4 regions of the Tardiphaga sp. 709 genome follow, and region 1 is predicted to be linked to each of the others. Evidence: riboswitches for the same ligand, from Rfam matches in the RefSeq annotation. Region 1 holds a riboswitch; each other region holds the start of a gene.

Region 1 (5,780 bases):
CATTGATCTCGAAGCGCTCCTCGGGCTCCGACATATCCTTGTGCTCGATCCACTTCAGACTGTGGCTGGCGATATCCCACTTCGCCTCCTGCATCGCTGCGACGATTTCGGGATTGCGCTGCAGGGCTGTGGCCACGCCGAACACCGTGGTCGGCATGTTGCGTTCGGTGAACATCCGCCACAGCCGCCAGAAACCGGCGCGCGAGCCATATTCGAACATGGATTCGATATTGGCATGGCGCTGGCCCGGCCAGGGCTGCGCACCCAGTACGTCCGAGAGGAACGCTTCCGAGGCGCGGTCACCATGCAGAATGTTGTTCTCGCCGCCTTCTTCGAAATTGACGACGAACTGCACCGCCACGCGCGCGCCATCCGGCCATTTCGGATCGGGCGGATTGCGGCCGTAGCCGCGGAGATCGCGGGGATAATCGCCTGATGTCATCAGACCATCTCGAAACGAACGGGTTGCGCACCTTTCCAGAGCACGGTCTTGCCCATCTCTTTCAGATTTTCGAGGTTCGAGGTCAGCGTAATGAAATGGTTGCCGGCGAGCTGGCCCATCTTGCTGGCGAAATGCACGCCGCTATAGGCCAGCAGGATCTCGGTCTCGCTGATGCCACCCGGATACAGGATGATGTGGCCCGGCGCCGGAAAGCTGGTGTGGTTCTCATAGGGCACGCCGAAATCGAGATCGCCAAGCGGCATCCAGACGCCCTCGCCGCTCCAGCGCACATGGATCGCCTGGCTGACAAACGGCATCGCCTTCTTGAAGGCGGCGACGGTCTTGGGGGCATCCTTCTCCTCGAACTTCGCGTCGAAGGTGAAGTCGCCGACATGGACTTTGAGCTGGCTCATCCGTGGAATCTCGTAATTGGGGTGACTGAAAAAACGATCTATCCAGATTGCAGCAGAGGGCGAAAGAAGCAAGCCGCAGTTTTTGGCGGTCCAACACCGTCATTCCAGGGCCCTTGTCCTTGCTCGTCATTCCGGGGCGCAAAGGGCCGCGAAGCGGGCCGGCGCGAACCCGGAATCCCGGAGTGTTTGGCTCTACGGAGACTCCGACGTTGAGATTCCGGGTTCAGTCCCGTCGCCTTCGGCGCCGGTCCCGCCCCGAAATGACAGTGGGGCGAGGAAACGTCATTAAATATTTTTTCCTACTATCGATTGACAACATCCCTATCAGGTTTATATTCCCCTCTGTCCGGCCCCGATGAGAGGGGCGAGCGCGATCGTCACGTTCGCGGGGCTGGATGCGGTGGACGCCGGAGATGCGGCGTTACGCGGTTCATGGGTGACGTCTGTCTTCGGGCAGGACGGATCTGCGCCAGCACTGCCACTGGCAAGGAGACGGCCGACCTTGAGATCGAAAGACCCCTGGACAGTGTGACGAACGACCACAGTCAAAACGTGTCCGGCCTATTCGCTTGAGGCTCCCTTCCCATCGCCTTGGGACTTTAATTCGGTGATCGGATCGTTCGCTGAGGCAAAGTGCAAGCAACCGAAAAAACACCGCAGGCGGAACGCTGGGTAATCGCTCGTGCTTCCGAAAGTCCTGATGCATTACCCCTTGCGGACGACCGCATCGGCATCAGGCCCAAGGGTGCATCGGGCACCCGGCGTTCCGCACGCCCTCTTTTCGGAGAGGGTCGAAGGAATGCTCATAGCTCGGACGCGCAAGCGCCGCGAGATCGCGAACGCTTGTGTTCAGAGCAGTGGCTGTTTGATATTTGAATCCTGCAATGATGCGCTGCCGCTATCGTTCATCGCTCAGCGTTGGCTTGAACGTCAGCGGTGCTTCCATCGCACGCTGCCTCGCGCGATCAACGGCCTGTGCAAAATCCTGCGCATCGAACCACGGTTCATCGCGCATCAACGCATCCAGATCCCCGTTCCAGATCTGGGACACTTCGATATCGAACTTCATATTGTGTTTCTGGCTGACAGCCTGAATTCCGTAGCCGGTGACGGCCCATTGTTTGCCGAGCCAAAAAACATCCCGATGCAGCACCACGTCTACGCCCAATCTCGTCCGGTATCGTACAGAGACGAAAAGAACCCCAACCCGATGAGGGTGAGGCTCTACTGAACCGGTCTAGTCCATCAAATTTTAGCAACATCGTCCAGCGTTGAGAACAACGCCGATCTAGATGCGACCATTCTCGTTCGGCGGCTGTGGATGCTGTGCCTTCTGCGCCCGTTCCGCATCGGCCTTGTTAGCCTCGTGGCGTCCGATCACGCACCCCGCAACGACGCCGACCTTGCCATGTCCTGCATAGTGGCCAGCGATTCCGCCAATGATCGCGCCCTTGATACAGCCTTTCGCCTCGGCCGCAACCGATGAAAACGCGAGACCCGCAATCGCAGTGCACAGCAGCAATTTCTTCATCATAACTCTCCCGCGTGATCGACCTCGTATAAGTCGCAACTGCGCATTTCGTTCCGCGCGTTGAAATATCGCCGACTCACACTCGCATCCGATTCGTGCCATAGATGTCGAAAATCGTGCCCAGGGACAAAACGACCATGCCAGCACCCAAACCGCCTGCTTTCGAAACGTTGAGTCTGCATGCCGGCCAGCATCCGGACGCGATCACCGGCGCGCGGGCCGTGCCGATCTATCAGACCACGTCCTATGTGTTCCAGGACTCAGACCACGCTGCTGCGCTGTTCAATCTCGAACGCGCTGGCCACATCTATACGCGCATCTCCAATCCGACGACGGCGGTGCTGGAAGAGCGACTCGCCGCACTTGAGAACGGCGTCGGCGCGGTGTGCACCGCATCAGGCATGGCTGCGCTGCATCTCGCCATTGCCACACTGCTCAATGCCGGCGATCACATCGTGGCGTCGTCCTCGCTCTATGGCGGCACCATCAATCTTCTGGCGCACACGCTGCCGCGTTTCGGCATCACCACGACCTTCGTCAAGCCGCGCGACCTTGACGCCTTCAAGTCAGCGATCAAGCCGAACACGAAACTGGTGATCGGCGAAACCATCGGCAATCCCGGCCTCGAAGTGCTCGACATTCCCGCCGTCGCCGACATCGCCCATGCCGCGAAGATTCCGCTGCTGATCGACAACACCTTCGCGACGCCATTCCTGTCGCGACCGATCGAGCTCGGCGCCGACATCGTGATGAATTCCGCCACCAAATGGATCGGCGGCCACGGCATCGCTATCGGCGGCGTCATCGTCGATGGCGGCCGCTTCGACTGGCACGCCTCCGGCAAGTTCCCGCAACTCACCGAGCCCTATGCCGGCTATCACGGCATCGTCTTCGACGAGCAGTTCGGCACTGCCGCTTTCATCATGCGTGCGCGCACCGAAGGCCTGCGCGATTTCGGCGCCTGTCTCTCGCCGACCAATGCATTCCAGCTCCTCCAAGGCGTCGAGACGCTGGGCATTCGCATGGAGCGCCACATGGCCAATACCCATGCAGTGCTGGCGGCGCTCACGGCAAACAAGGCGGTCGACTGGGTGCTGCATCCGTCGCTGGAGACTCATCCGGACTATGCGCTGGCGAAACGCCTGCTGCCGCGCGGCGCCGGCTCCATCGTCTCCTTCGGCATCAAGGGCGGCCGCAATGCCGGTCGCAAATTCATCGAGGCGCTGAAGCTGACCAGCCATCTTGCCAATGTCGGCGACGCCAAGACACTGGTCATTCATCCCGGAAGCACCACGCACCAGCAGATGGACGCCGAGCAACTCAAGGCCGCCGGTATCGGCGAGGAGCTGATCCGCCTCTCCATCGGCATCGAAGCTGCCGATGACATCATCGATGACCTCGCGCAGGCGCTGCGCATCTCGCAGAAGGGCTGAGCGATGCAACTCACCGTCAACGGTCACGAGACCTATATCGCGAATGGCGGCCGCACATTTGATGCATCGCTCCCGGTCGTCGTGATGATCCACGGCGCCGGCTTCGATCACTCGACCTGGGCGCTGCATACGCGCTGGTTCGCGCATCACGGCTTCGCGGTGCTCGCGCCGGATCTGCCCGGCCACGGACGCTCAGAGGGTGAAGCGCTCACGACCATCGCCGATCTCGCCGACTGGACCGCAGCATTGATCGAGGCAGCGGGCGCAAAGACCGCGCGGCTGATCGGCCATTCCATGGGCTCGCTGATCGCGCTGGAGGCCGCCGCACGGCATCCCGGTAAAGTCACGCGCCTCGATCTGATGGGCACGGCAGGAACGATGACCGTCGGCCCGGATCTGTTGAAGGATGCCGAAGCCAATCAGCATTCCGCCATCGACATGGTATCGATCTGGGGGCTCGGCTTTCGCGCCGAACTCGGCGGCAGCCTCGCGCCGGGGCTGTGGATGCATAGCGGCGCGCAGCGCGTGCTCGAAGCCACAAAGCCGGGCGTGCTGTTCGCCGATCTCAACGCCTGCAATACATACCAGAATGCGCTGACTGCTGCGGGCCAGCTCGATATCCCTGTCACGCTCATCCTCGGCGAACGGGACATGATGACTCCTGCCAAGGCCGGCAAGACCCTGGCTGCCGCATTGAAAAACGCCCGCACGGTGATTCTGCCCGGCACCGGCCACATGATGATGGTCGAACGCCCCGACGACGTGCTCGCCGCGCTACAGCACGAGCAATAGAGTCCACAACGCGGCGATGGCTGTTGCACCGCGCGGCGTGCTGTGCTTCCTGTCTGTCGTTATCGGTGCCTCCGCAAGGAGGTGAAACGGGAATGCGGTGCGGGGAAATATCCCCTATGCCGCGGCTGCCCCCGCAACTGTAAGCGGCCATTCCGGGTCCACAAAGCCACTGAATTTGCATCGCAGATTCGGGAAGGCGGACCGGGAGACGACCGCGAGCCAGGAGACCGGCCGGTAACGAGTTTCACACTCGTTCGACGGTGGGTCGACGGAAGGGGTTATATGACTATCCGGAATTTGGCCGCAGGCACTGCGGCCGTTGTTGTTCTGTCCTGCTCTCACAGTGCTGCGCATGCGCAGTCTAGTGCCGAGCAACTCTCCGAAATCGTGGTGACGGCGGACAGAGCGCCCGAGCAACTCAATCGCACTGGCAGTTCGATCAGCGTGGTGTCAGGCGAGACCATAGCGACCAGCAATCCCGGCTCGCTGGTCGATGCGCTGCGCACCGTGCCTGGTCTCGACATCACGGAAAACGGCGGCCCCGGCGGCACCGCGAATGTGCGCTTGCGCGGCGGCAATACCGGCCAGACGCTGGTGATGATCGACGGCATCCGCGTCAACGATCCCACGGCCGCATCAGGCGACTTCGAATTCGCCATGTTCACGCCCTCCGCCATCGAGCGCATTGAAGTCCTGAAGGGACCGCAGAGCGCGCTTTATGGATCCGATGCCATGAGCGGTGTGGTCAACATCATCACCAAGAAGGGCTCCGGCCCCGCGCAGGTCAATGTGCGCACGGAAGCCGGCAGCTATGGCACCGTCGTCACGCAGGGATCGCTGACCGGCTCCAACGGCCCATGGTCCTATGCCTTCACCGGTGGCGGCCAGCACAGCAACGGCTTCTCGCGTTACGGCTACCGCATCCCTGCCCTCGAAGCGAAGTTTCCGAATCTCGAAAACGACAGTTTCGATCGCGTCGGCGGCTCCGCGCGCATCGGCTACGATGCGGGCGAAGGCATTCGGCTTGAGTCAGGCATCGTCCACTCGTTCACGCGTTCGGCCTACGATTACGCAACAGGCGCCTTCCCCGATACACCTTCCGCGGCCACGCGACTCCTCCAAACTGTTTATGGCCGCGTGGGTATCGATTCATTTGGTGGTATTCTCAC
Region 2 (5,780 bases), 1.6 Mb from region 1:
CAGCTCCATCTTCGATCGTGACGTTTCGATGGAGATCACATCGGCATCCATGGCACCGATCGCATCGATGATGTCGTTGAACTCCGAGTAACACATATGAGTATGGATCTGCGTGTCATCCCGCACGCCTGACGAACAGATGCGGAAGCTCTCCACGGCCCAATCGAGATAGGACTTCCATTCCGATTTGCGCAGCGGAAGCCCTTCGCGGAGTGCCGCTTCGTCGATCTGGATCATGCCGGCGCCAGCTTTCTCCAGATCCGTCACCTCATCGCGGATCGCGAGTGCGATCTGGCGACACGCGACTTCGCGGGGAATGTCATCGCGCACGAACGACCAGTTCAGGATCGTGACGGGCCCCGTCAGCATGGCCTTCATCGGCCTCTCGGTGAGCGACTGCGAATATTGCCACCATTCGACGGTCATCGGATGCGGCCGGGACACGTCTCCGAACAGCACGGGAGGCCGCACATAGCGGGAGCCATAGGACTGCACCCAGCCATGCTTGGTGAAGGCGAAGCCGGAAAGTTGCTCGCCAAAATACTGCACCATGTCGTTGCGCTCGAACTCGCCATGCACCAGCACGTCGAGACCGATATTCTCCTGCCAGCGAACCGCCCTCGCCGTCTGGTTCTGCAGGAACGTCTTGTAGGCGGCATCGCTGAGTGTACCCCTGACATGGGCTCCGCGTGCGTTTCTCACTTCCGTGGTCTGCGGAAACGAGCCGATGGTCGTTGTCGGGAATGCCGGCAGCTTGAAGCGTCGATGCTGATCGGCCGCACGTGTGGCAAAGTCATTGCCGCGACGTCGCATGGTCGCATCAACAGCGGCGACACGCTTGGCGACAGCAAGATCGTGGATCTTCGACGATGCCAATCGCGCAGCCGCCGCGGCATCCGACGCGGCAAGCGTTGCAGCGACATCCGCGCGGCTGCCAGCCAGCGCCGATCCGAGCGCGGCCAACTCCTCCATCTTCTGGACCGAGAAAGCCAGCCAACTTTTGACGTCCGGATCGAGATCATTCTCAAGGCCCAGATCAATCGGCACATGCAGCAGCGAACAGGACGGCGCGAGTTCCACGCGATCCCGCCCTAGCAGATCGACCATGGGCTCCAGCCCATCAAGCAGGCTGGACAGATCGGACCGCCAGATATTGCGGCCATCGATCACGCCGAGCGAGAGGATCATGTCCTTCCGCGCCTTCGCAGCGACTTCATCGAACTGGTCCGATCCACGGACCAGATCGAGATGAAGTCCGGCGACGGGAAGCGACAGGGCCAGATCGAGGTTATCGCCAAGTTCGCCAAAGTAAGTGTTTAGCATGATCCTGAGCTGCGGGACCGCTTCTGCAAAGGCAGCGTAGGTCCGCTGCAGCGCTTGCCGGGCGAGTGCATCGAGATCGAGCACGAGACACGGCTCATCCAGTTGCACCCATTCGGCCCCTTTGTCGGCCAGTTCGCCGAGTACCTCGACATAGACGGGCAGCAATCGATCGAGCAGCGTCACCGGGTCGAATGAAGCATCCATACTCTTGGCCAGTTTGAGATAGGTCACAGACCCAACCAGCACAGGTCGTGTCTGATAACCCAGCGATCTCGCCTCCTCGTACTCCTTGATCGGCTTGCGCGATGCGAGACTGAAGGTCTGATCCTGCGCCAGTTCAGGCACCATGAAATGGTAGTTGGTATCAAACCATTTGGTCATCTCCTGTGCTGGTACGCCTTGCGACGTATCATGCGTATGAGAGCCGTGCGTGCAGGCCTCGTCATGCGCATCGCCTTGTGATCCACGCGCCATGGCAAAATAGGTCGCGAAGGAAACGTCTCCTCCCTTCCAGCCATAGACCTTCGGAATGGCGCCTACCATGACGCTGGTATCGAGTACCTGATCGTAGAATGAGAAGTCGTTCGACGGCATAACCGTGATCCCGAGCGACTTCTGACGTGCCCAGTTTGCGGCACGCAGCCCGACGCCGACATCGATCAGCGCATTCTCGTCGATTGCACCGGACCAATAGCTTTCCAGCGCCATCTTGAGCTCACGCCGCGGACCGATCCGTGGCGTTCCCAAAGTAGCAACAGGAAGCGAGGACGTAGATTTGGCAGAAGACTTGGAAGAAGTAGACTTTGACACAGTAGACATGGCTTAACCCCAATGATTGGGGGCAAAAGGCCAAAGTGACACGTCTGGATTCCACGACGGCAGTCGCGGAATCGCAACCGCACCACCGGGACACCCCGCCCGAGGACGTTTATGTTGTCGAGGCAGGTCTCCTGGCTCGCGGGTCAATGCTGCTGTCCGGCCTTCCCAAAACCTTTGCAGGTCTCAGTGACTTTAATGGACAGCGGCTCACCGCTTACAGTTGCGGGGGCAGCTCCGGCCTTGGCTTAACGCCTCACCGGCTTCCCTCTTAGCTTCGGGCAAACCTTCCCGAAGAACCACGACATGTCCACATATGGGCAACATCGCGCGGCAGTCAACCGAGCTTGCGTGCGCAAGCTGCCCACTCGCAGCAGCGCGTTGAAGACTCCGGAGCTGGAGTGGGCCGTAGCCCCGAGATCAAACGCAGCAAGCCCGGCACGAGGCCGGGCTTGCTTAAATGCGAACTACACTTCGTGGATTGCGCTTACGCCCCGTTGAGGAACTGCAGCGGATCGACCGGCGACGAGCCCTTGCGGATCTCGAAGTGAAGCTGCGGCGAAGTAACCTCACCAGACTGGCCGGACTTGCCGATCACCTGACCGCGCTTGATGGTCTCGCCACGCTTCACCATCAGCTCACTCGCATGGGCATATGCGGTGACGTAGCCGTTGGAGTGACGAACGAGGACCAGATTGCCGTAACCCTTCAGCTCGTTGCCGGAATAGGCAACGACGCCATCTTCGGCAGCCTTGATCGGCGTGCCTTCCGGCACGGCGACGTTGATGCCGTCGTTGGACTTGCCATTGGTCTTGGCGCCATAGCCTGTGACCACGCGGCCGCGCACCGGCCAACGGAACGTCGGCAAAGCGCCGGTTGCGTCAGCGGCTTTAGTCGGCGATTCCGGCGCGGTTTCTTCAGGCGTCGTCGTGGCACTTGCCAGACGGGCCTTCTGTGCGGGCTCGGCAGAAGCAACACGGGCCACGGCAGCGGACGTAACCGCGCCAACCGGGGCGGCCGTCACGGCTGCGACGGGCGCAGCAAGCGGCGCGGCCGCGGGAGCCGCAGAAGCCGTACGCGCCCCCGGTATCGTAATCTTGGAGCCGAGCTTCAACTGGGCAGTCGGCGCCAGACCATTGGCGCGTGCGAGTTCGGCCACCGACACGTTGTTCCGGCGCGAGATGCTCATCAGCGTATCACCGCGATTGACAAAATGCGTGGTCGACGCGCCGACAGCAGGTTTGTTCGGAGCAGCAGCAACGGCCGGAGTTGCCGCAGCGCCCTGGCGCGGAATGATCAGCGACTGGCCGGGCGACAGCGCGCGGGGACCCTTGTAGCCATTGGCCTGCAGGATCGCGGCCGACGAGACGTTGTAGCGCTTCGCCAGACCGTCGAGCGTATCGCTGGTGCCGACGATGATCGAGGTGCCGCCATCACGGGCAAGGCCGTTGGTCGCTGCAACCGAGCGCGGCGCCGTGGAGCCGGTGGTTTCGATCGGCGCACGTGCGGGCGGCGGCGTATACATACCGTTGCCGCCCCCGCTGACGGGTGCAGCCGACGCAACCGGACGAGATGTCGGCGCCGAGATCGGCGGCGGCAAAGCCTGGGATTGATACTGCGGCTGCGGATTATAGGCCGGGCGCTGATACTGCGGCAGTTCCTGGCGCTCGACCGGCGCGCGTGGTGCGCGCTGCGGCACCGAGCCGGTGGTTTCGCCTTGCCAGCCAAAGCCACGGGACTGACCTGAGTCAAAATTTGGATTCTGAGATAGGCGTGTCTGCATGTCGGCGCTGCAGCCGGCAAAACCGATAGACATCAGCGCCAGCACCGCGACCTGCGGAGCGCGGCGCGAGTAAAGCAACTCGACAACGCTGGACATTGGTTACTCACTCATACGCAACAAACAACTGAATTGAGTAAACACCGTCTCCGTTACCAAGCCTTTAACCTTGCGACCAACACGTGACAGCCGTTCACGAACTTTTTCAGAGTTCGCGCGCGATGCCCGGAAGTGCTGGCACAAAACGCACGTCCACGAGGTCCTTTCGCTCCAATCCATCCCCGGTTTTGCGGATCCGGACCAGGGTCTGGACGCCATTGTGAGGACCAACCGGCGCAAGCAGAATACCCCCCTCCTCAAGTCGGTCGGTCAGCGCCGCGGGCACCTCCTCCACAGCGGCGGTCACGATGATCCGGTCGAACGATCCGAGATTGGCAGCCGGATTGAGCCCATCGCCGAGCATGACCTCGATATTGTGGAGGCCGAGCGCCTCCAACCGGGTCCGGGCAGCATCGGCCAGCGTGCGATAACGCTCGATGCTCAGCACGTCGCGGACGAGCTTTGACAGGATCGCGGCCTGGTAGCCCGATCCCGTGCCGACCTCGAGCACACGGTGACCAGCATTCAACTGCAGCTGTTCGGTCATATAGGCGACCACGAAGGGCTGGCTGATGGTTTGGCCACAGGCGATGGCCAAGGCCGTATCCCGCCAGGCATGGGCACGATCGTTCGGCTCGACGAAGCGATCACGGGGAATATCCTCCATTGCGCGCAGCACCAGCCGATCGCTGATCCCACGGCGCCGCAGACCAAGCTGAAAGGTCATCTGTTCAGGCGGCTGTCCGACGGTAATCATGGAAATGCCTCACGCAGCACAGGTTAGAAACACTCTCGATCTAGCAAAGATAGATTGATGTATTTCTGCGATCGGAACCGGGATAGCCTAACGATAACTTTTATTGTTCCGCGCGCGGAACCAGCAACATACCAGCCTGTTATGGGCGGGGCGCTGAAATCCTGATCTTGCTCTATCTGGTACCGAACACGCGACTGCGTCTTTGGGTCACGAAAATGGCAATGCGTCGAGATTGCGTTCAACCCGGGAATTTGCGATTTTGTTCAGAGGATTGGGGCAAGGAAACCGGCCATGACTGCAACGAACCCGCCGGGCGGCTCCGTCTTCCTGGTCGAAGACGAGGTCATGATCCGCATGATGGTCGCCGATATGCTTGAGGAACTCGGCTACAGCGTGGCCGCCGAAGCCGGTGACATCAACGAAGCGATCAAGCTGGCTGGTACTGCCAAGTTCGACATTGCGATCCTCGACGTCAACGTCAACGGCAAGGTGATTTCACCGGTCGCCGAGGTGATCGCATCGCGCAACCGCCCGTTCATCTTCGCGACTGGCTACGGCGCGCAAGGCCTGCCGGAAGAATTTCGTGACCGCCCGACGCTGCAGAAGCCGTTCCAGATGGAAACGCTGGCGCAGGTGCTGTCGACGACGCTCAAGGGCGTCGCGGTCTAAGCGAGCCCCTAGCCTATCTCGAAATCTCAGCCGAGCGCCTTGGTCAGCGCTTCGGAGAATACATCATCCGTGCGATCGAGACGCAGCGGCGTAACTGAGACATAACGCGCAGCAAGGGCTGCGAGATCGGTGCCCTCCAGCGGTGCTTCCGCGGCGACGATGCGCTCGAAACCGATCCAGAAATACGGATTGTTGCGGCCATCCCGCCGCTCATCGACGCGCAGAAAGCCCTGATTGCGCTTGCCCTGCCGGGTGACGACGACACCTTTCACCTCGTCGGCCGCGCAGGCCGGGAAGTTGACGTTGATGACGGTGTTCTTCGGCACGCTCGCCTTG
Region 3 (5,780 bases), 2.1 Mb from region 1:
GGCGCGGCCCGACGATGACGTCAAGACCATCAGTTTTTCGCATCACATCGTGGCACGGCAGAGCCTGTCGGATGTGACCATCGCCGCCTTCACGCGGCAGCTGTTTGCGATCCGTCAGCAGATCATCAACGACTTCCCGCTGGCGGCGAAGATCGAGACGCCCGATACCGACAAGGATGCGGTTATTCCTGTGCATCCCGGCGCGGCCGCCTATGTGGATGGTGAAGAAAAGACCTTCCTCGATCGCTACAGCGATTACATCTGGTGGAGCCTGATGGGGCTCTCGGCGATGGGCTCGATCGGCGCCTGGTTCGCGAGCTATCTCAAGAAGGACGAGCGCAACGTGAATGTGTCGGAGCGCGATCGTCTGCTCGACATGATTGCCGCCGCACGCAAGAGCGAGTCTCTCGAAGAGCTCGATACGATGCAGGTGGAGGCCGACGATATTCTGCGTCATACGCTGAATTGCTACGAGCACGGCGCCATCGAGGAAGGCACGCTGACAGCCTTCAACATTGCGCTTGAGCAATTCCACAACGCCGTTGCCGACCGCAAGGCGCTGATTGGCATGATCCCGCCCGAGCCGATGAATCCGCCGGAGCAATTGCGACAGCCGCCGCGGCCGCTCGCAGTCTAGCGTTTGAGATAACGCCAGCCGATCACGACGCCGCTCACCGAGACGATGGTGCCGAGAATCGACAGCAGCCACACCACGATGTCCCGGGCCGGGCGATACATCAGCAGCAACTGAAAATCGAAACTGTGCAGCGCGTTGAACAGCCAGCGATAGGTGCGCCGGCTTGAGTCGATACGGCCGAGGATGTCGCCGGTGACGGGGCTAATGTGAAACCAGGTTTGCGCGTCGTCATCGAATTTGGCGCGCAACACCGGCAATTCGCGGTCATTGTGGTGTGCGTACCAATAAGCGTCGTATTCTCTGATGCTTAGCCGGGTTTCTAGGCGTGAGCCCGGCAGCAGTGTTGTTGCGGCTTTCCAGAGACGATCTTGCGGCAGCCTCGCGATTTCGCCGCTTGCCGGATCGATCACCGTCTTCGTGCCGTCGCGCTTCGCGACAATCATAAGAGGCGCCCCGTCGAGCCACACGAAGCGCGCTTCGACCGCGGCTTTGTCCGCTGGTGCGCGAAGGGCTGCCGCTATGGTTGGCGCATCGTGGCCGGCGTAGCGCTGCAATACCTCGCGTGGCGTATTGCGGTCGGCAAAAACCCGGCCGGGATCGAGCGACAGCCAGCCCGAGAACATCCAGGTCAGCACGAACAGGCCGGCAATCAGGCCCGTGACGTGATGCCATGCCATCCAGCCGCGATAGGGCGTGATGTTGCCGCTCGCATAGCGTCGCTTGAGGCGCACGCGCAGAATGCCGATCCATATTCCGGTAACGCCGACGATCAAACAGATGCCGGAGATCCACAGCACGACGAGCCGCCACAGCGGTCCGTCCTTGCGCAACACGGTCGGATAGATCCAATGCGGGATCGAGCCGAGCCAGTTCCAGATGCGCTCGGTGCGGTTGGTATCGAGTGCGATCTCGCCGGAGCGCGAGGAGACGTAGAGTTTGGTGCCGGCATCGTCGCCGAGTGTGATCAGATACAATGGTCGCAGTGGATCGTAGCGTGCGGTGACACTCCATTGATCGCGATCGACGGTCTCTTCGAGCTGAGGCAACTTGCTGGCGGGATGATGCCGCGCGACTGCAAGTGCCTGCAGTTCGTTGATCTCGGTGATGGTACGGCCATCGACGGCGGAGATGGTTTGCCGTTTGCCGTCCCAGCCAGTCAACCGATACACCGGCTCGTCGGCAACCATGTTCAATCGCAATTCGCGCGGATAGCGCGTGGCACCGGCAGCCTTCATCGCCTCGTCGGGAGAGAGCGCCACTTTCTCCCAGACGATATCGGGCAATGCCGCCAGCCGCTCTTTATCGGAGAGGCCGGGAAACGCGACATACATCATCACCACGCCGGAGATGAACCACATCGCGAAGAAGAGGCAGGTGACGATGCCGATCCAGCGGTGGCCGATATACAGCCACCGCCGGAGTGTTCGTGTCAGCTTGCGCGACAAGCTCAGAACTTCACGTTGACGGCGAGCTGGGCGGTGCGCGGCATACCGAGGATCCACTGATTGTCGCTGTAGCTCGACGTCGCATAGATCTTGTCGAACAGGTTGTAGACGCGCAGTGACACCGTGGTGTTGACGTCCGGCTTCCACTGCAGGCCCGCATTGACCAGTGTGTAGCTCGGCATTTCCAGCGTATTGGCACTGTCGGCGAATGTCTTGCCGACGATCTGCACACCGGCATTAGCCGACCAGTTCGGCGCAAAACCCCATGTTGCCCAGATGTTGGAGACGTTCTGTGGCACGCTGACGGGAACATTGCCCGCAAAGTTCACGCCACTGGGCTGCAGGAAGTCGTCATACTTCGCGCGCAGGAAAGCGGTATTGGCATCGATGCGCCAGCCGTGATCGAGCACGAGGCCGATCGACGCCTCGACACCGCGCGACGACTGCCGGCCGACTTGCACCACCAAGTCGAGATTGTTCGGGTCGCGCGCCAGCAGATTGTTTTTCTCGATCTGATAGGCGGCCAGCGTCCACTCGCCGCGGCCGCCCCAGAACGATTGCTTGACGCCGATCTCGGCCTGCTTGCCGGTCGCCAGCTCAAACTTCGCATTGGCGTTGCTCGCCGAGATCAGTCCGCCGACCGTATCCGCCGCCGTGGAATACTGGCCGTAGAACGCGAGATTCTGGATGGGGGTATAGACCGCACCGACACGCCAGGATGTCGCCGAATAGTCCCGTGTGTAGCTGTTGGCGGGATTGCGGTAGTCGGTTCGTTCGACGGTCGGTTGGTCCTGGCGGACGCCCGCGATCAGCGACAATTGTTCGGTGACGGCCAGTCGGTTTTCCGCGAAGAACGCGTACTGATTGGCGACGCTCTTGAAGCCGGGAATCGTCGGATCGGGGCTACTGAACAGGCCGGGATCGAAATTATATGGATTGACCGACGACGTACCGCCATAGGGCGAATTGTTAGTGTGCTTGAAGTCGATGCGGTTGACGTCGAAGCCTGCCACGAAGGTGTTGACCATGCCGAACAGATGGCCCTGGAAGGTGGCGTCCATGCGGTCGCCGATCTGCTGCTGCTGGTGGAAGATTTCGAAATAGTCGCTGCGATCGATCAGGCCGGTGCCGGAGTTGAAGCCGTAGATCTCGACCTCCTTCCAGTGGCGCTTCGCATACATGTAATAGAGCGTGTTGCGCAGGGTGATGCCGTCACTGACCTGCCACTCGGTCTTTACCTGGCTCCAGCTGTCCTGATAGCGAATGTTGCTGTCGCTGACATTGTAGTTCTTGAAGCGGATCGCCTCATTGAGCTGGCCATTGATCAGCGGCGTGCCGAAATATTTTGACGGATGGCGGTCGCCATAGTCGGTGGAGAGCGTCCAGGTGATGTCCTCGGTCTGCTTGATCTGCACCGCGGCGTGCAGCGCGATGTTCGAGGTGTTGTCGCGATCGACCCAGCCATCGGACGCGTTGCCGGTGACGGCGATGCGATAGGCAACGTCCTTGCTGACCGGACCGCCGCTATCGAGGGCGATGCGGCGCGTCATGTTGCTGTCGAGCGAGATTTCAGCCTGGTTGCGTGGCACCCAGAGCGGCAATTTCGAAATCACGTTGATGGCGCCGCCGATAGCGCCTTCGCCATACATGACGGAGGCCGGGCCGCGCAGTACTTCGATCTTCTCGGCGGTCCAGGTGTCGAAGGGGAAGTTCACCGTGCCGGAGCCGACATAGAGGCGCGTGCCGTCATAAAGCGAAGTGACGGAGCCACTTCCGGCGAAGCCGCGGGTGCTGAAAGCGATGCCGCCATTGCCGGGTTCGCCGATGGCCGTAAAGCCGGTAGCATTCTGCGTGACGGCATCGACCACGTTCTGCTGGCCGCGTTCGGCCATAGTCTCGGCGGAGATCACTTCGACGCTGGCCGGCGTCTGCAGGCGCGTGAGGCCGAGGCGGCTGCCCGTGGATGTCGTGCCGGTGAGGTTGAGCGTCGGCGCTGCGAAGACAGGGCCTGTCGGCGTGGCAACCGGCGCGCCGGTATTGGCGGCGACATTGCGCTGCTGCCGCGAGCGCGCAGCGCGCGATGCAGTGCCGTTCGTGGCGCGGCGTGCCCGCTGAGGCGTCGCTGACGGCTGAACTACAACAGGATCGAGCGTCTGGCTGGGCTGTGCAGCTTGTGCCCAGCTTTCACTCGGACACAACAAGCAGGAGAGAGCAATAGAATAAAGAAAGGGCGTATGTCGCTTCAATGCGACTGGAGAAACGGAGGTCATGAACAGGACTCGCGGTTACGTGGCACGTCACCGCAAACCAAGTCGCCCCGCCGCTTTCAAACAGGCAGTGTGACTTCCACCAGGACACCCCGCCCAATGTGCTCGCGTGTGACCACGACTGGCGGCAGGTCTCCTGGCTCGCGGGTCAGTGCCTGTCGCCGCCTTCCCAGGTGAATACCCAGTGGCTCTTGGCGCAGGCTCGCCGCTTACAGTTGCGGGGGCAGCCGCGGAATCGGGGGATCCCCCTCACCGCATTCCCTTTTGATCCCCGAAGGGGAACCGTCGCATTCACGTTAAGGTGAAATTTCCAAATGTGTCAATCAAGCTGCCAGTCATTCGCAGCTTGCTTTGGCGGGTGTTGATATTGCGCATCACCTGTCATCGCAGCGTCAAGCGATCTGCCTAGAGCCACTGGTGCCAGAGCCAGGATCAGGAGTTCGCCATGGCACTACGTTTATCCCGTCGCCGCTTCCTCGCGCACTCAGCCGTAACAGGCGCAAGCTTCCTGGCGATGCCTTACCTCAGCCGCGCGCAGGATCGTCCGGTCGTGTCGCATGGCGTGCAGTCCGGCGATGTCGGGACGAGCAGCGGCATGATCTGGTCGCGCGCCGATCGCCCGGCGCAGATGATGGTGGAAGTCGCCACGACCGAATCCTTCAGCAATGTGCGCATGTTGCCGGTTATCACGGCGCTGCCCGAGAGCGATTTCACGGCGAAGCTGTTGCTCGATAATCTGCCCGCGGGACAGGACATCTTCTACCGCGTCAAATTCCGCGATCTGTCGCATCCCGAAATCGTCAGCGAACCTGTGATCGGCCGCTTTCGCACCGCGCCGGCCGATCGCCGCGATGTATCCTTTGTCTGGGGCGGCGATGTCGCCGGGCAGGGCTGGGGCATCAATGCCGAGGATGGCGGCATGGTCACCTTCGCCACCATGCGCAAGCACAACCCGGATTTCCTGATCCATTCCGGCGATACGATTTATGCTGACGGTCCGATCCTGCCCGAAGTGAAATTGCCGGATGGCACGATCTGGAAAAACACCATAACCGTGCCGGAGAAGGCGAAGGTCGCCGAAACGCTCGATGAATTCCGCGCCGCGCACAAATACAATCTGCTCGACGACAATGTCCGCGCATTCAATGCGCAAGTGCCGATCTTCGGCCAGTGGGACGATCACGAGGTCACCAACAACTGGTCGCTCTCGAAGCAGTTGCCGGCGTCCTACAAGGAGCGCGACATCACGCTGCTGGCTGCGCGCGGCGCGCGTGCCTTTCACGAGATGTATCCGATCTCGATCAATCCGGCCGAACCCGGCCGCGTCTATCGCACGCTCAATTACGGCCCGCATCTCGATGTCTTTATGCTGGACGAGCGCAGCTATCGCGGGCCCAACGGCCCGAACCTGCAGGCGAGCTATGGTCCCGA
Region 4 (5,780 bases), 3.1 Mb from region 1:
TGGAGCCGCAGCCGCAGGCGTAAAGTCGTTCACACGCAAATATGCAAAACGCGGCCGAAAGGCCGCGTTTTTTGTTATCTGTAGCTCAAATGGAGCGAGGCCCGATCTGGGGACCACGTCCCACTTAAACCTTCCTCAAACTTCCCTCGGCACTGTCGCCCGGCGCCCTTGATGCGCATTGGGGACCCTATGCCAGCGCCGCTCACGATGACTTCGACACCCGAGCGTGGCCCAATTCCGCCGGCGCTGCTGATTGTCTGCATCATCCTGGCGATGTTGCATCTCGCCTTCTTCCCGACCTTCTACGGTCGCGGCTGGATCTATGAAGACGGCCTCGGCTCGCCCACCGATTTCGTCAATGTGTGGTCTGCCGGGCGATTGGTGCTCGATGGTCATCCGGCCTGGGCCTATGACTGGGACATCCAGAAAAAGGTCCAGATCGCTGTTCTCGGTCAGAGCTATCCCGGCAATTTCGCCTGGCACTATCCGCCGCCGTTCCTGTTCATCGCGGCACTGCTCGCAAAGCTGCCTTATGCCGTGGCCTTTGCCGGCTGGGCTGCAGTCAGCTTCGTGCCGTATCTGGCGGCGATGCGTGCGATCGTCGGTCGTCCCTTTGGCCTTTTATTGGCTGCGGCTTTTCCGGTGGTGATGACCAACGGCCTTGTCGGGCAGAACGGATTTCTGACAGCGGCGCTGATCGGCGGCATGCTGGTGCTGCTGCCGACGCGGCCGATCCTGTCGGGGATCTGTCTGGGCCTGCTCAGCTACAAGCCGCAATACGGATTTCTGTTTCCGCTGATGCTGATCGCGGTGTCACAATGGAAGGCGTTCGTCAGCGCAGGCATCACCACCGTGCTGCTGGCCGCGGTGTCGTGGCTCGCTTTCGGCACCGAGAGTTGGCAGGCCTTTATTCACTGGATGCCGATGTTCTCGCAGGCCTTCCTTACCGAAGGCCGCGCGCCATGGGGCAAGATGCAGAGCATCTTCGCACTGGTGCGCTATTTCGACGGTAGCGAGCCGCTGGCCTGGACGTTTCAGTGGATCATGATTGGTGCTGTCGTAGCGGCGCTGGTGCCGGTGTGGCGCAGCAGCGTGCGCTACGAGCTGAAAGCCGCTGCGCTGGCAGTCGGCGCCTTGCTCACGACGCCCTACCTTTTCCTGTACGACGTGATGGTGCTTGCGATTGCCATCGGCTTCATCGCCCGTATAGGTCTCGCGGAAGGCTTTCGCCGTCACGAACTGCCGGTGCTCGGTCTCGCTGCTGCGCTGCTGATCGCCTATCCATTTCTCGGCGCGCCAACTGGCTTCGGCGCAACGCTGCTGGTGGCAGCGTTGATCGCCATGCGTGTGCGGGAGGCTATTCGCTCCACGCCGAGTTCAGAATGATGCTGCAGAAATTCGCGCGCTTGTAAGTGGGGTCGCGGAGGTCGAGCACGTCGGCCTTGACGTTGCCGAAGGTGGTCTCGGGCTTGTGGATCGTCCCTGCAGCGAATGCATCGATGATGCCGTTCTTGAAGTCATGGCCGCGCGGATGGCAGGCACACACTTCGTGGCGCTGATGATCGGTGAAGGCGTCGTACTCAAGACCCAGCACATCCATCTCGACACCCGCTGTCACGAGCGCCACCACGGGCCGCTTGTGCTTGGGAATGCCCGGTGTCGTGTGAAGCGCGATGGCGTCCCAGACATCGTCGATGTCGCGCTCATCAATCCTGTGGTTGCGTAGAAAGTCCGCGGCAGCATTCGCGCCATCGACCTCGAAGCGTTCCTCCTTGCTCGCATAAGGCGCCTGCAGGCCCATGTCGTGAAACATCGCGCCGACATAAAGTAACTCGGAATCGACCTTGAGACCCTTGCGCTGCCCGGCGAGCGCGCCGAACAGGAAAACCCGATTGGAGTGATGATACAGAAGATCGCTTTCGGTATCGCGCACCAGTTGATCGATTTGGCGGGCGAGGGCGCTGTCTGGCACTTTGATGCCGGCTATGGTCTTGCTCATGGGATGCTCCTTGCAATCTGGATTGTCATCCACCCTTGTCGCCCCGGCGCGTTGTATCCTCAATCGCCCGGCCACCTTCGAGACTGCCATTCACCCGTGATTTCCTGCCGCAAGACGACTATCTGTTCAGAATGACCTGGGCCTGTCCTCGCCATTGGAATGAAGCCTCACCATGAAGAGCGTTGCCCTCGCGATATTCCCCGGCGTCCAGTCGCTGGATGTGGCCGGTCCGCTCGATGTGTTCATGGAGGCCAATGGCTTCGTCGCGCCGGGCGACGGCTACGACATCACACTTGTCGCTGCAGACTGCGCGCCGCTGCGTGCATCGAACGGCCTGAGGATGTCCGCTGATCTGACGTTCAGTGACGCGGACAAACCCTGGGATCTGGTTCTGATGGCCGGCGGGCCAGGGCTGCCGACGGCTGAAGCCGATCCGCAGCTTACACAGTGGCTGGCCAATGCGGCGCTCCATGCGGAGCGTTATGGTTCGGTGTGCACCGGGGCATTCGCGCTCGGCCATGCAGGCTTGCTCGACGACAAGACGGTGACGACACACTGGCAGAATGCGCCGCTATTGGCGCTGCGTTTCCCCAAAGCGCATGTGGAGTTCGACCGCATCTATAGTCGTGACGGCGCCCTGGTGACGTCGGCCGGCGTCACCGCAGGCATCGATCTGGGTCTTGCTCTGGTCCAGGAAGATCATGGCGCGGAGGTCGCGCTGGCCGTGGCCAAGCGTCTTGTCGTTGTCGCGCAGCGCCAGGGTGGTCAGTCGCAATTCAGTCCCTATCTGGTGCCGCCGGCCGAGTCGGGCTCGCCGATCGCGCGAGTTCATGCCCATGTGATGGCCCATCTGCGCGATGCGCACAGCGTGGACGAACTGGCCGATGTGGCGGGCATGAGCGCGCGGACTTTCGCGCGGACATTCAAGCAGGAAACAAGGATGACTCCGGCGGATTTTGTCGAAGGCGCTAGGATCGACACGGCGCGTAACCGCCTCGAAGGCAGCGATCTGCCGCTGAAAGTCGTGGCTTATGAATCCGGTTTCACCACCGCCGAACATATGCGTCAGGTGGTCGTACGACGGCTCGGCCTGACGCCCAGCCAGTATCGGGCCAGCTTTCGCGCGGTCTGATTCTGCTCAGGCGAGTTGCAGCGAAGAAATCGGATCGCTGGCGGGGAAGCTGTCCATCAGCGCCTCGTTCAGCATCTCGTCGAGCCGGCGCCGGGCGGTCTGCTCCGTCGTCTCGAACGCCGCGAGTGCGCCCGGATGCTCGACGAAAGCGTTGAGTTTGATCCTCTCAGTGGTCGTTACCAGGTTGCGCATCGCATCCTCCATCGGTTGATGACGGTGTTTTGCGCCTCACGGTCCTTTCGGACAACGAATCGCATCGTTCAGAAACGGCCAACGACCCCGCGGTTTCCGCCACGCAAGCGGTTGTCCACTGAACCAACAGCCCTACCGAATTTGTTGCGTTCGGCGCCAATGCTCGCTTGACACTTCACCGCAGGTCACACCAAATGTAGACGTCACGGTCCGCCCTGTCGCAAGACTTGGTGGCTAAGAGGGAAGCCGGTAAAGACGTTGTTTTGCGTCATATTCCGGCGCTGCCCCCGCAACTGTAAGCAGTGAGTCTGTTTCGATTGAAGTCACTGATGCGCAAGCATCGGGAAGGCTGAAACAGACATTGACCTGCGAGCCAGGAGACCTGCCGCGACACCAGAACGTCCATGGGCGGGGTGTCCCAGCGGTCGCTTGCAGGCAATGCCGGCGGATCTCCGCCGTGTATTTTGCAGCGTCCTTTCGGCCCCAGCCCCCATTGCTTGATGCATCACACGGGGTCTTGCCGATGCCTACTTCATCTTCTGTTTTGTCCAACGGACGCGATGCGGCTCATGCGCCGCTGATTCAACTGTCGCCGGAAACGCTCGCTGCGCCTGCGCGCGAACCCTCAATGCAGATCATCCGGCGCAACGGCACCGTATCTCCCTTCGACGGCAGCAAGATTTCCGTGGCCATGACCAAGGCTTTCCTTGCGGTCGAGGGCCACACGGCAGCGGCGTCGCGCCGCGTCCATGAGGCGGTGGAACAACTGACCGGCGAAGTCGTGGCGGCGCTGACGCGCCGCGTCGGTGAAGGCCGCACCTTCCATATCGAGGACGTCCAGGATCAGGTGGAACTGGCGCTGATGCGCAGCGAGCACCACAAGGTGGCCCGCGCCTATGTGCTGTATCGCGAAGAACGCGCGCGGACCCGCGCCGAGGAACTGGCCGCCAAGCCGGCGCTCGTCTCCACCGCACCGGTGCTGCATGTCACGCTCGCCAACGGCACCCGTGCGCCGCTCGATTCGGCGCGTCTGGCGCTGATCGTCAACGAGGCCTGCGCCGGTCTCGACGGAGTCGATGCCGCCCCGGTGCTCGAGGAAACCCGCCGCAATCTCTATGACGGCATCACGCTGGATGAACTGGCACTGGCCGGCATCATGGCCGCGCGCACGCTGGTGGAGCAGGAGCCGAACTACACCTTTGTCAGCGCCCGCCTGCTCCTCGACAAGCTGCGCACCGAAGTTCTGTCCTTCGTTCACGGCAGCCCGACCCACGCGTCACAGGCCGATATGACGACGCGTTACGCCGAATATTTCAGCGCCTATATCAAGACCGGCATTGCGGCGGAGCTGCTCGATCCCGAACTCGCGCGCTTCGATCTCAAGCGAATCGCTGCCGCGCTGAAGCCGGAAGGGGACCTTCAGTTCCAGTTCCTGGGCCTGCAGACGCTCTATGACCGCTACTTCCTGCATGTGCAGGGCAATCGCATCGAACTGCCCCAGGCCTTCTTCATGCGCGTAGCCATGGGCCTCGCGCTACGCGAGATCGACCGCGAAGCCCGCGCCATCGAATTCTATAATCTGCTGTCGTCGTTCGACTTCATGGCCTCGACGCCGACGCTGTTCAATTCGGGCACGCTGCGTCCGCAGCTGTCGTCCTGCTTCCTCACGACCGTAGCCGACGATCTCGACGGCATCTTCAAGTCGGTGAAGGACAATGCGCTGCTGGCGAAATATTCCGGTGGTCTCGGTAATGACTGGACCCGCGTGCGCGGCCTCGGTGCCCACATCAAGGGCACCAACGGCGAGAGCCAGGGCGTGGTGCCATTCCTCAAGGTCGCCAACGATACGGCCATCGCCGTCAATCAGGGCGGCAAGCGCAAGGGCGCGGTCTGCGCCTATCTCGAGACCTGGCACATCGACATCGAAGAATTCCTCGATCTCCGCAAGAACACCGGCGACGACCGCCGCCGCACCCACGACATGAACACCGCCAACTGGGTGCCGGATCTGTTCATGCAACGCGTCGAGGCTGATGGCGAATGGACGCTGTTCTCGCCGGACGAGACGCCGGAACTACATGATCTCTACGGCAAGCCCTTTGCCGAGCGCTATGCCGCTTATGAAGAGAAGGCGGCGCGCGGTGAAATCCGCGTGTTCAAGAAGGTGCGGGCCACCGATCTGTGGCGTCGCATGCTGACCATGGTGTTCGAGACCGGCCATCCCTGGATCACCTTCAAGGATCCCTGCAACCTGCGCTCGCCGCAGCAGCATGCTGGCGTCATTCACTCGTCGAATCTCTGCACCGAGATCACGCTGAATACGTCCGATGACGAAGTCGCAGTCTGCAATCTCGGTTCGGTCAATCTCCTCAATCACATCGGCAAGGATGGTCTCGATCATGCGCAGCTCAAGCGCACCGTGACCACGGCGATGCGGATGCTCGACAACGTCATCGA

What was found. A riboswitch is a leader RNA that binds a small molecule or an ion and turns the genes downstream of it on or off. The one in region 1 is predicted to bind cobalamin.
Region 2: it holds a riboswitch for cobalamin, as region 1 does, so the genes downstream of both, metE (5-methyltetrahydropteroyltriglutamate--homocysteine S-methyltransferase) here and RSO67_RS08690 (TonB-dependent receptor plug domain-containing protein) in region 1, are expected to answer to the same signal.
Region 3: it holds a riboswitch for cobalamin, as region 1 does, so the genes downstream of both, RSO67_RS18795 (TonB-dependent siderophore receptor) here and RSO67_RS08690 (TonB-dependent receptor plug domain-containing protein) in region 1, are expected to answer to the same signal.
Region 4: it holds a riboswitch for cobalamin, as region 1 does, so the genes downstream of both, RSO67_RS23260 (ribonucleoside-diphosphate reductase subunit alpha) here and RSO67_RS08690 (TonB-dependent receptor plug domain-containing protein) in region 1, are expected to answer to the same signal.

What each region holds. Positions count from the first base shown of each region.
Region 1 covers NZ_CP135529.1:1,707,415-1,713,194, forward strand. The annotation lists partial or broken gene puuE (allantoinase PuuE) at 1-442, opposite strand, end outside; gene RSO67_RS08665 (DUF3830 family protein) at 442-855, opposite strand; gene RSO67_RS08670 (hypothetical protein) at 1,655-2,086, shown strand; gene RSO67_RS08675 (hypothetical protein) at 2,144-2,386, opposite strand; gene RSO67_RS08680 (O-acetylhomoserine aminocarboxypropyltransferase) at 2,524-3,819, shown strand; gene RSO67_RS08685 (alpha/beta hydrolase) at 3,823-4,611, shown strand; cobalamin riboswitch at 4,658-4,862, shown strand; gene RSO67_RS08690 (TonB-dependent receptor plug domain-containing protein) at 4,894-5,780, shown strand, end outside.
Region 2 covers NZ_CP135529.1:142,526-148,305, reverse strand. The annotation lists gene metE (5-methyltetrahydropteroyltriglutamate--homocysteine S-methyltransferase) at 1-2,142, opposite strand, end outside; cobalamin riboswitch at 2,246-2,458, opposite strand; gene RSO67_RS00725 (peptidoglycan DD-metalloendopeptidase family protein) at 2,627-4,018, opposite strand; gene RSO67_RS00720 (protein-L-isoaspartate(D-aspartate) O-methyltransferase) at 4,125-4,775, opposite strand; gene RSO67_RS00715 (response regulator) at 5,067-5,444, shown strand; gene surE (5'/3'-nucleotidase SurE) at 5,471-5,780, opposite strand, start outside.
Region 3 covers NZ_CP135529.1:3,838,087-3,843,866, forward strand. The annotation lists gene RSO67_RS18785 (TAXI family TRAP transporter solute-binding subunit) at 1-637, shown strand, start outside; gene RSO67_RS18790 (PepSY domain-containing protein) at 634-2,082, opposite strand; gene RSO67_RS18795 (TonB-dependent siderophore receptor) at 2,085-4,352, opposite strand; cobalamin riboswitch at 4,458-4,651, opposite strand; gene RSO67_RS18800 (alkaline phosphatase D family protein) at 4,795-5,780, shown strand, end outside.
Region 4 covers NZ_CP135529.1:4,791,030-4,796,809, forward strand. The annotation lists gene ftsH (ATP-dependent zinc metalloprotease FtsH) at 1-23, shown strand, start outside; gene RSO67_RS23240 (glycosyltransferase family 87 protein) at 190-1,386, shown strand; gene RSO67_RS23245 (HD domain-containing protein) at 1,358-1,999, opposite strand; gene RSO67_RS23250 (GlxA family transcriptional regulator) at 2,172-3,131, shown strand; gene RSO67_RS23255 (hypothetical protein) at 3,138-3,323, opposite strand; cobalamin riboswitch at 3,513-3,728, shown strand; gene RSO67_RS23260 (ribonucleoside-diphosphate reductase subunit alpha) at 3,847-5,780, shown strand, end outside.